One region of the Burkholderia singularis genome, then DNA from elsewhere that is predicted to be linked to it. Evidence: predicted binding sites of a transcription regulator. Region 1 holds the regulator's gene; each other region holds the start of a gene.
The links. The regulator LexA, encoded in region 1, represses DNA repair genes until DNA is damaged. The targets are predictions, from matches to a motif close to ACTGTATNNNNATACAGT.
Positions count from the first base shown of each region.

Region 1 (3,206 bases):
ACGACGCAAGCACACGCGGCGATGTCGTCGCGGCGACGAACTGATCCCAGGTAAGCGTTGCCGTTTTCAGAAAAGTCGCGGCGAGCGGAATCAGCACCACGAGGCTCAAATAAGCCAGCGTGATGCCGAGCGTCACACCGAATCCCGGCAACGCGCTCGGTTTGCGCAAGGTAAACGTCGTCATGCGGAATGCTCTTCCTGGATGATGCACATGGGGGCGCCGGACGGTGCTCGCGCCACTACAGCACGAACACCGTCCGGTTCGCCATCTGCGCCGGCGGCACCGGCGCGGGCCGCGCGCGGCGTCCAACCGGGCGCTTATCGCGCCGGCTTATTGCGGCTTGTAGATCGAATCGAACACGCCGCCGTCGGCGAAATGCGTTTTCTGCGCTTGCGTCCAGCCGCCGAACGTGTCGTCGACCGTGTACAGCTTCAGCTTCGGAAACTGCTTCGTCAGCGCGGCCGGCACATCCTTCGCGCGCGGCCGGTAATAGTTGCGCGCGGCGATCTCCTGCCCTTCCTTGCTATACAGGAACTGCAGATACGCCTGTGCAAGCTTGCGCGTGCCCTTCTTGTCGACCACCTTGTCGACCACCGCAACCGGCGGCTCGGCCAGAATGCTGGCCGACGGCACGACGATCTCGAACTTGTCGGCGCCGAATTCCTTGACCGACAGAAACGCCTCGTTTTCCCATGCGATCAGCACGTCGCCGATGCCACGCTGCACGAAGCTGGTGGTCGCGCCGCGCGCGCCGGAGTCGAGCACGCCCGCGTTCTTATAGAGCTTCGTGATGAATTCCTTGGCCGTTTCCGCGCTGCCGCCCGGCTTGTGCTGCGCATACGCCCACGCGGCGAGATAGTTCCAGCGCGCGCCGCCCGAGGTCTTCGGGTTCGGCGTGACGATCGACACGCCCGGCTTCACGAGGTCGTCCCAGTCCTTGATGCCTTTCGGATTGCCCTTGCGCACGAGAAACACGATCGTCGACGTATAGGGCGACGCGTTGTCCGGCAGACGTTTTTGCCAATCCTTGTCGACGAGGCCCTTGTTCGCGAGCGCGTCGATGTCATAGGCGAGCGCGAGCGTCACGACGTCGGCCTGCAAGCCGTCGAGCACCGAGCGCGCCTGCGCGCCCGAGCCGCCGTGCGACTGCTTGAAATTGACCGTCTCACCCGTCTTGGCTTTCCACTCCTTGCTGAACGCCTGATTGACGTCTTGATACAGCTCGCGCGTCGGATCATACGAGACGTTCAGAAACGTCGTGTCCGCCAGCGCGGGCGTGAGCACGCCGAGCACGGCTGCTGCGCCGAGCGCGACCGATGCGATGAGACGCCGCGCGCCGTTGCCCAACCCCGTTTTGCGCTTGACCATCCGTTGTTCTCCAAGTGTATGTGCAGGCCGTCAGTTCAAGGTGGGGCCAGTCTAACGAACGGGTTTCATCATTAAAAATAATCGTTCCTTATTTTTTAATACTCAAAAGTGGTAATGAAACGCCGCTGGACGGTTATTGCCGCCGAAACGCCGCTAGGACGGCGCGAAGCCACGGCGGAAACGATGCGATAGCGTCGAACCTCAAGTAACGCTTGAATTTCCGTGGATACTGTATAAAAATACAGACACTGTCTATCCATACAGTCATCTCATGATCAAACTCACCGCCCGTCAGCAGCAAGTGTTCGACTTGATCCGCCGCGCGATCGAGCGCTCCGGCTTTCCCCCTACCCGCGCGGAAATCGCCGCCGAACTGGGGTTCAGCTCGCCGAACGCCGCCGAGGAGCACTTGCGCGCGCTTGCGCGCAAGGGCGTGATCGAACTGGCGGCCGGCGCATCGCGCGGCATCCGCTTGCTCGGCACCGACGATGCGCCGCATCAGCTTCCGCTGCCGCATGCGGCGCTGATGCAGCTGTCGCTGCCGCTCGTCGGCCGTGTCGCCGCAGGCAGCCCGATCCTCGCGCAGGAGCACATCTCACAACATTACGCGTGCGATCCGGCGCTCTTCTCGAGCAAGCCCGACTACCTGCTGAAGGTGCGCGGGCTGTCGATGCGCGACGCCGGCATCCTCGACGGAGATTTGCTCGCGGTACAAAAACGCAGCGAGGCGAAGGATGGCCAGATCATCGTCGCGCGGCTTGGCGATGACGTCACGGTCAAGCGCCTGAAGCGTCACGCCGGCGGCGTCGAGCTGATCGCCGAAAACCCGGATTACGAAAATATCTTTGTCAAGGCGGGCAGCGCGGAATTCGCGCTCGAAGGTATCGCCGTCGGACTGATTCGCCCGGGCGAATTCTGATCGCCCGTTGGCCCCGCTACAGCTTCGCCTTTCCATTCGCTTGGATCTGGAGGACCCTATGGAACGCCTCGCCCGCCTGCTGCCCTTTCGACAATTTGGCCGCCTGCGCCATCTGCGCGGACGCACGCCTTGCGCGCCGCTCGTCGAGGATTCGCATGCCGCCGGCGTGCAGCCGTCGCTGCTGCCGTCTGCACTGCCCGCATTCGCACGCGTATCGCTGAACAGCGCGCTCCATCACGCGGAGCCCGCTCGACGTGCACCGGTAAGGGTTTACCACGGGCCGTCCCGGTTCATCATGGTCGGCACGGTCGACGCGATCTGCCGCATGATCGATCGCTGCATCGCCGAGGAACATTCGCTTACACAGCAAGGTCTCTGATCCTCGAGCGCTATTTCGTTCGTCGAGGGGGCTGTTTGAGTGCTATCGCGCATCCGCAAAGACGGGTCCTGAAACCGCTTTTTATCATCGCGATGTTCGTTATTGCCGTCGCGATGATTGTCTATGGGTACGCGTCGCCATATCTCGCACTCAGACAAATCAAGCAGGCGATCGACGCGCGCGACGCCCACGCGATCAGTCAATACGTCGATTTTCCGGCGCTGCGCAGCAGCCTGAAGCAGCAGCTCACCAATGAATTGATGCAGCGTATCGAAGCCCGGCAGCGCGACAATCCATTGGCCATCATCGGTGCACTCGTCGGTTCGGCACTCGTCGGTCCGCTCGTCGATGCGTATGCAACCCCAGAGGGCGTCGCCGCGTTGATGAGCGGTTTACCGCCACGCGCTCAGCCTGGTGAACGTCCCCCCGAACTGAACCCGGCCGGCAGCGAGCCGTCCACCGCAGCGGCCACGGGGCCCGGCGCGGCACCGCCGTTAAACAACGGCGGCGTTTCGTCGTCCGTATCTGGAGCCGCCACC
Region 1 is NZ_CP013448.1:2,480,896-2,484,101, forward strand. Features, by position in the region: gene cysT (sulfate ABC transporter permease subunit CysT) at 1-184, opposite strand, end outside; gene AQ611_RS10925 (sulfate ABC transporter substrate-binding protein) at 332-1,369, opposite strand; gene lexA (transcriptional repressor LexA) at 1,641-2,288, shown strand; gene AQ611_RS10935 (hypothetical protein) at 2,347-2,667, shown strand; gene AQ611_RS10940 (DUF2939 domain-containing protein) at 2,703-3,206, shown strand, end outside.

Region 2 (3,206 bases), 880 kb from region 1:
AGATCGTGATGCGCGCCGCCGCGACCGCGAAACGGATTGGCTTGTACGCGTATAGACATCGCCGCCCGCACTGCCGCCCTCGCTCACCGCCGACGAAAACATGGGTCGCGCCATGGCACCGCTCGCCGCGCGTCGGCGCGCGTCATCATGCGCGCCAAAGGATTCGTCCGGCTCGAACGAATCGGCAGAAACGAACGGATTATGTGAATCGTGCAAATCATGCGATTCATGGGCGGCCGGCCGCTCAAACGAAACGAGGGCGTCATCGTCTGACGCCCCCGCTGCCGGACGGCCTGTTGGCCGCCCGTCGCTCGAATCCGCAGTGCGCGTATGCCGCCTGGCGCGGCCGCTGCCGGCAGAAGCCGCCTGCATGCCGTGTGCCGTGGAATGCGGCCCCGCGCCCTCCCGGTTCTTGCGCATTACTCTTCTTCGTCGAGAAACTCGGCTTCGGAGCCCGCGCCCTGCGGCATCGCGGCAACGCCAAGCGACTCGCGAATGCGATTCTCGATCTCCCGGGCAATTTCCGAATTCTCACGCAGGAACTCGCGAGCGTTGTCCTTACCCTGACCGATCTTCTCGCCGTTATAGCTGTACCACGCGCCCGCCTTGTCGACAATTTTCGCCTGTACGCCCAAATCGATGATTTCGCCCTGGCGCGAAATACCCTCACCATACAGGATATCGAAGATCGCTTCGCGGAACGGCGGCGACACCTTGTTTTTCACAACCTTCACGCGCGTTTCGTTGCCGATCACTTCGTCGTTCTTCTTGATCGAGCCGATCCGGCGAATATCGAGACGCACCGACGAATAGAACTTGAGCGCGTTGCCGCCTGTCGTGGTTTCCGGATTGCCGAACATCACGCCGATCTTCATCCGGATCTGGTTGATGAAAATCACGAGGCAGTTCGTGCGCTTGATCGTACCCGTCAGCTTACGCAGCGCCTGCGACATCAAGCGTGCCTGCAAACCCGGCAGCGCATCGCCCATCTCGCCTTCGATTTCGGCCTTCGGCACGAGCGCCGCGACCGAGTCGATCACGATCATGTCGATCGAGCCCGAGCGCACAAGCGCATCGACGATTTCAAGCGCTTGTTCGCCCGTATCCGGCTGGGAAATCAGCAGCTCGGGCACATTCACGCCCAGCTTCGACGCGTATTGGACATCGAGCGCGTGCTCCGCGTCGATGAACGCCGCAGTGCCGCCGATCTTCTGCATCTCTGCGATCACTTGCAGCGTCAGTGTCGTCTTGCCGGACGATTCCGGCCCGTAGATCTCGACCACGCGCCCGCGCGGCAGGCCACCGACACCGAGCGCGATATCGAGGCCGAGCGAGCCCGTCGACACCACCTGGATATCTTCGACTGCCTCGCCGTCACCGAGCCGCATGATCGACCCTTTGCCGAACTGCTTCTCGATCTGCGCAAGCGCAGCGGCCAACGCCTTGCTCTTTTCCGCAGTCAGCCCGGAGCCTTTCTTGCTTTCTTCCATGAATCGTCCTTTGCTATGATGAGCAGCGTCTGATACAGACGCACCCGCCCCGGCCAGAAGCTGCGCATGAGCCGTTAGGTGCGCGAATGCAGATACTGTATAAAAAAACAGTGGTTTGTGCAAGCCCTCGTTGTGGCCGCGCACCAACCGGTATCTTTCGGAGACAGCCGCGCGCAGCGCCACGCCGCAGCAGCGGCATCGGTTGCGCATCATGCGAATTCTCATCGCCGAAGACGACAGCATACTCGCGGACGGACTCACCCGGTCACTCCGCCAATCGGGCTATGCGGTCGATCACGTGAAGAACGGCGCCGACGCCGACACCGCGCTGTCCATGCAGACGTTCGACCTGCTGATCCTCGATCTCGGCCTGCCGAAGCTGCCCGGCCTCGACGTGCTGCGCCGTCTGCGCTCGCGCAATTCGAACCTGCCCGTGCTGATCCTGACCGCCGCGGACAGCGTCGACGAGCGTGTGAAAGGACTCGATCTCGGCGCCGACGACTACATGGCCAAACCATTCGCGCTCACCGAACTCGAGGCGCGGGTGCGCGCGTTGACCCGCCGCGGCGCGGGCGGCGGCCCGACCGTCGTGCGGCATGGTGCGCTCACGTTCGACCAGGTCGGCCGCGTCGCGTATGCGCACGATCGCGCGCTCGACCTGTCCGCGCGCGAACTCGGTTTGCTCGAAGTGCTGCTGCAGCGGATCGGCCGCCTCGTGTCGAAGGAGCAGCTCGTCGAGCATCTCTGCGAATGGGGCGACGAGGTCAGCAACAATGCGATCGAGGTCTACGTGCACCGGCTGCGCAAGAAGATCGAGCCAAGCGGCGTGCGCATCGCAACCGTGCGCGGCCTCGGCTATTGCCTGGAGAAATCCGCGCCCCCCGCCGAGAGCGACTCGACGGCGCCGGCGCAGCCGCGCACCGAGGCCGCCGCAGGCCCGTCGCTGCGCTGACGCGCGACCAAGCCATGGCCACGCCGGCCCGTCCCGCGGCAGCCGCGCGCCGCCCGACCGCCGCGGCATCCGCCGCGCGCGACTCGCGCTACGACAACCCGTTCGCGCCACCCGACGAAGCCGACGCCGCCGACGGCGCGCGCCCGCGCTCGCTGTTCGGCGAAATTCTCGACTGGATGCTCGCGCCGCTGCTGTTGCTGTGGCCGATGAGCATCGCCGTCACCTACCTCGTCGCCAAGACGATCGCGAACGGTCCATTCGACCGCGCGCTCGAAGCCGACGCCTACGTGCTCGCGCGGCAGATCACCGCCGTCAATGGCGTCGCCGAGTTGAAGCTGCCGCAGACGACGCTCGATCTGCTGCGCGCCGACAATGTCGACAGCGTGTATTTCCAAGTGCTCGGCACGCGCGGCGAACTCGTCGCGGGCGAGGCCGACCTGCCGCTGCCGCATGACGACGACCGCCCGCCACCCGGCGTCGTCGTGTTCCGCGACGATCTGCTGCGCGGCAACGACGTGCGCGTCGCCTACACCACCGTCGCATTGCCCGGCGCGGCGAGCGGCACAAAAGCAAGCGCAGCCGGCCCGGCCGCGATGACCGCGCAGCCCGTGCTCGTACAAGTGGGCGAAACGCTCGACAAGCGCAACGCCCTCGCCAACGACATCATCAAAGGCGTGATCCTGCCGCAGTTCGTGATTCTGCCGCTCGCGATCCTGCTCGTCTGGTTCGGGCTGTCGCGCGGGCTCGCGCCGCTTACCGCGCTG
Region 2 is NZ_CP013448.1:3,357,132-3,360,337, forward strand. Features, by position in the region: gene recX (recombination regulator RecX) at 1-420, opposite strand, end outside; gene recA (recombinase RecA) at 420-1,490, opposite strand; gene AQ611_RS14875 (response regulator) at 1,702-2,442, shown strand; gene AQ611_RS14880 (sensor histidine kinase) at 2,457-3,206, shown strand, end outside.
Region 2: recA (recombinase RecA) is a predicted target of LexA. The motif match lies at 1,585-1,602, and genes of this name have one in related genera.

Region 3 (3,206 bases), 1.0 Mb from region 1:
CTTGTGCGAGACGGCGGCAAGCGCCGGCTCGGCCTTTTGCAACTCGCTTGCCGACAGCAACTCGAACGGCACGTTCGCATCGCGCAGTACGGCGATGTCCTTCGCGGCGCCGTCGAGCTGCTGCTGCGTGCGAAATACCTGAAGCGTGCCGCCCGTGCGGCCTTCGTATTGGATGCCGGTGTCGGCGCGCAGCGCCTGCAGGCAGTCGCGGCTGTATTCGGCGAGACGGACCATGCGGCCCTTATTCAAGGTGTAGCGCTCGGCGCTGCAATTGCGCAACATCTGCCACATCCATTGCAGCTGGAAGCGCGTGCCGTCGAGGCGGATCGCAAGCGGCGCGTGCTTTTCGAACATCCATTTGAGCGCCTTCAGCGGCACGCCCGGCGCCGCCCATGGCGCCGCGTAGCCTGGCGAGATCTGGCCGGCGTTCGCAAAGCTCGTTTCGAGCGCGGGGCCGGCCTCGCGATCGATCACGGTGACTTCATGCCCCGCGCGTGCCAGATAATAAGCGCTCGCCACGCCGACCACGCCGCTGCCCAAAATAACCACACGCATAGCTGCTCCAGTTCGAAAACGGCGGATGATGCGCGAGTTGACCGATGGATCCTGCAGTCTTCATCCGACCTAGTTTTTTTCGCTATGGTATTTTTGAGTGTCTAGGTTTTGTTATTGTATTTTTCTGATTTTCAGTAAAAACCGATGAGAACTCAACGTCAGCCAGTACGCGCGCTCGACAAGCTCGACCGGCGCATTCTGAAGCTTCTGCAAATGGATGGCCGGATGGCGATGAAGGATCTCGCCGAGCGGGTCGGTCTGACCGTCACGCCTTGTATCGAGCGGGTGCGGCGCATGGAGCGTGATGGCGTGATCACCGGCTATCACGCGCATGTCGATCCGGCGCAACTCGGCGCGGCGCTGTTGGTGTTCGTCGAGATCACGCTCGACCACAAGAACGGCAACATGTTCGAGCAGTTCCGCCGGGAGGTGATGAAGATCGACGAGGTGCTCGAATGTCATCTCGTGTCCGGCGATTTCGACTACCTGATCAAGGCGCGGATCGGCGAGATGGCCGACTACCGGAAACTGCTTGGCGACATTCTGCTGCAATTGCCGGGTGCGGTGCAGTCGAAGAGTTATGTCGTGATGGAGGAGATCAAGGAGACGCTGACGATCTCGGTCGGAGAATGAGAGTGCGATTGCCCGGGTAGGTCGGCGGATACGAAGCGCTTGGCGCGGCGGATCGAATGCTGTATAAATATACAGTATCGGCGGCCGTGTTCGGTGGCGGCCGTGGCTGCTTCCGAGGGGTGTGATGAGCGATCGATCCGACGTCGAATATCCGGTGGCGCCGCCCGTGCCGCGCAAAGGGCGCGGTGCGGTCGGCAATCTGCAAGGGCGTTACGAGACACTCGAGCGCGAGATGGTCGACGACGGTTGGCAGCGCGGCGAGGACGGCGAGCCGCCGGTGTTGCGCACGCAGGTATTCGAGGAGCGCGCGAGAACCATCCTCACGCGCAACGCGTCGCCGGACATTCCGTTCAACGTGTCGCTGAACCCGTATCGGGGCTGTGAACATGGTTGCATTTATTGTTTCGCGAGGCCGACGCACAGCTACCTCGGGCTGTCGCCGGGGCTTGATTTCGAAAGCCGGATCTATGCGAAGGTGAACGCGGCCGAGTTGCTCGAACGCGAACTCGCGAAGCCTCGCTACGTGCCGGAGCCGATTGCGCTTGGCGTCAGTACTGACGCGTATCAGCCAGTCGAGCGCGATCTGCGGATCACGCGGCAGGTGATTCAGGTGATGCACGATCATGGCCAGCCGTTTGCGGCGATCACGAAGTCGTCGTTGATCGAGCGCGATCTGGATCTGCTTGCGCCGATGGCGGCACGCGGGCAGGTGATGGCGGCGGTCACGATCACGACGCTCGATGCCGAGCTTGCGCGTGCGCTTGAGCCGCGTGCGGCAACGCCCTCCCGCCGGCTCCGGACGATCCGGACGCTGAGCGAAGCGGGCGTGCCGGTCGGTGTGAGCGTCGCGCCGATGATTCCGTTCGTTACGGAGCCCGATCTCGAACGCGTGCTTGAAGCTTGCGCGGACGCAGGCGCAACGCACGCCAGTTATATCGTGCTGCGCTTGCCATGGGAGGTGGCGCCGCTTTTTACCGAATGGCTAGCTGCCCATTTCCCTGATCGCGCTGAGCGGGTGATGGCTCGCGTGCGCGACATGCGTGGCGGGAAGGACTATGACGCCAATTTCAGTACGCGGATGAAAGGGGACGGAATGTGGGCGGATGTGCTCAAGCAGCGCTTTCGGATGGCGGTCAAGCGTTACGGGCTCAACGAGCGGACGCGCGGTATTCTCGATTTCACGCAGTTTCGTGCGCCGCCACGTCCATCCGTCGTCGCGAGGCCGCGGCGCATTGCGGCGCCGGCGGGCGAAAGTCCGCAATTGGACTTGTTTTGAGCATCGATTTCCGCTGCCTTCGGATCTTGGTGCGTCGATCGCGGGTGCGCGCCCGTTATTGCGAAATCTGCTTCGCGGCTTCGACCTGGGCCTCGAAATACGTCTGGAAGGCGAGTGCGAGCCCCGTCATGAGCAGGAATGCGCCGATCAGCAGCGAGAAAATCACAATGAACACGACGCTCCAGCCCGATCGGCTATGCCGGCCGGTGCCGGCATTGAATTGGGAATCCCATTTGTCGTCGGCGCGCAGTCCGTAGACGAGTGCAGCGAGAAACGCCGCGAGCAGCGAAATCGCGCCGGGTAACGCGAGGCCCCAGCCGAGCGTTGCAGTACGCTGCGTCGCCGCGAGCAGCAGGAAGCCAGGGATGCCGATGATCGTTGCAAGTACGTGTGCCCAGCCTGCGAGATCTTTCCAGCCGTACAGATAGAAGCGGTGCGCGCCGAGTGAGCCGAACAGGAAAGCGAGCAGAGCGGTGAGGGTCTTCGATCGGAAGCGAGGCGGCGTGGACGGGCTGCTTGACATGACTTGCCGGTTGAGGGTCTTTCTATGCGAACGCATCCGGGTTGCCGGAGCGCCGCGGCCGGCTGGCATTCTACGCTCAGGGGCGCTTCGTGGTCATGTGATGATTGCGTCAACGGGTCGCGCTCGTGGCGGGAGGTTCGCCATTTGCCATGTCATGTATCGGCGGCGAGCGGTCGTATCGTTGCCGTTTCCGGGCGATTTGCCGCCACCGCCATCGTT
Region 3 is NZ_CP013448.1:1,465,570-1,468,775, forward strand. Features, by position in the region: gene AQ611_RS06705 (D-amino acid dehydrogenase) at 1-555, opposite strand, end outside; gene AQ611_RS06710 (Lrp/AsnC ligand binding domain-containing protein) at 700-1,188, shown strand; gene AQ611_RS06715 (PA0069 family radical SAM protein) at 1,313-2,464, shown strand; gene AQ611_RS06720 (NINE protein) at 2,520-2,987, opposite strand.
Region 3: AQ611_RS06715 (PA0069 family radical SAM protein) is a predicted target of LexA. The motif match lies at 1,247-1,264, and genes of this name have one in related genera.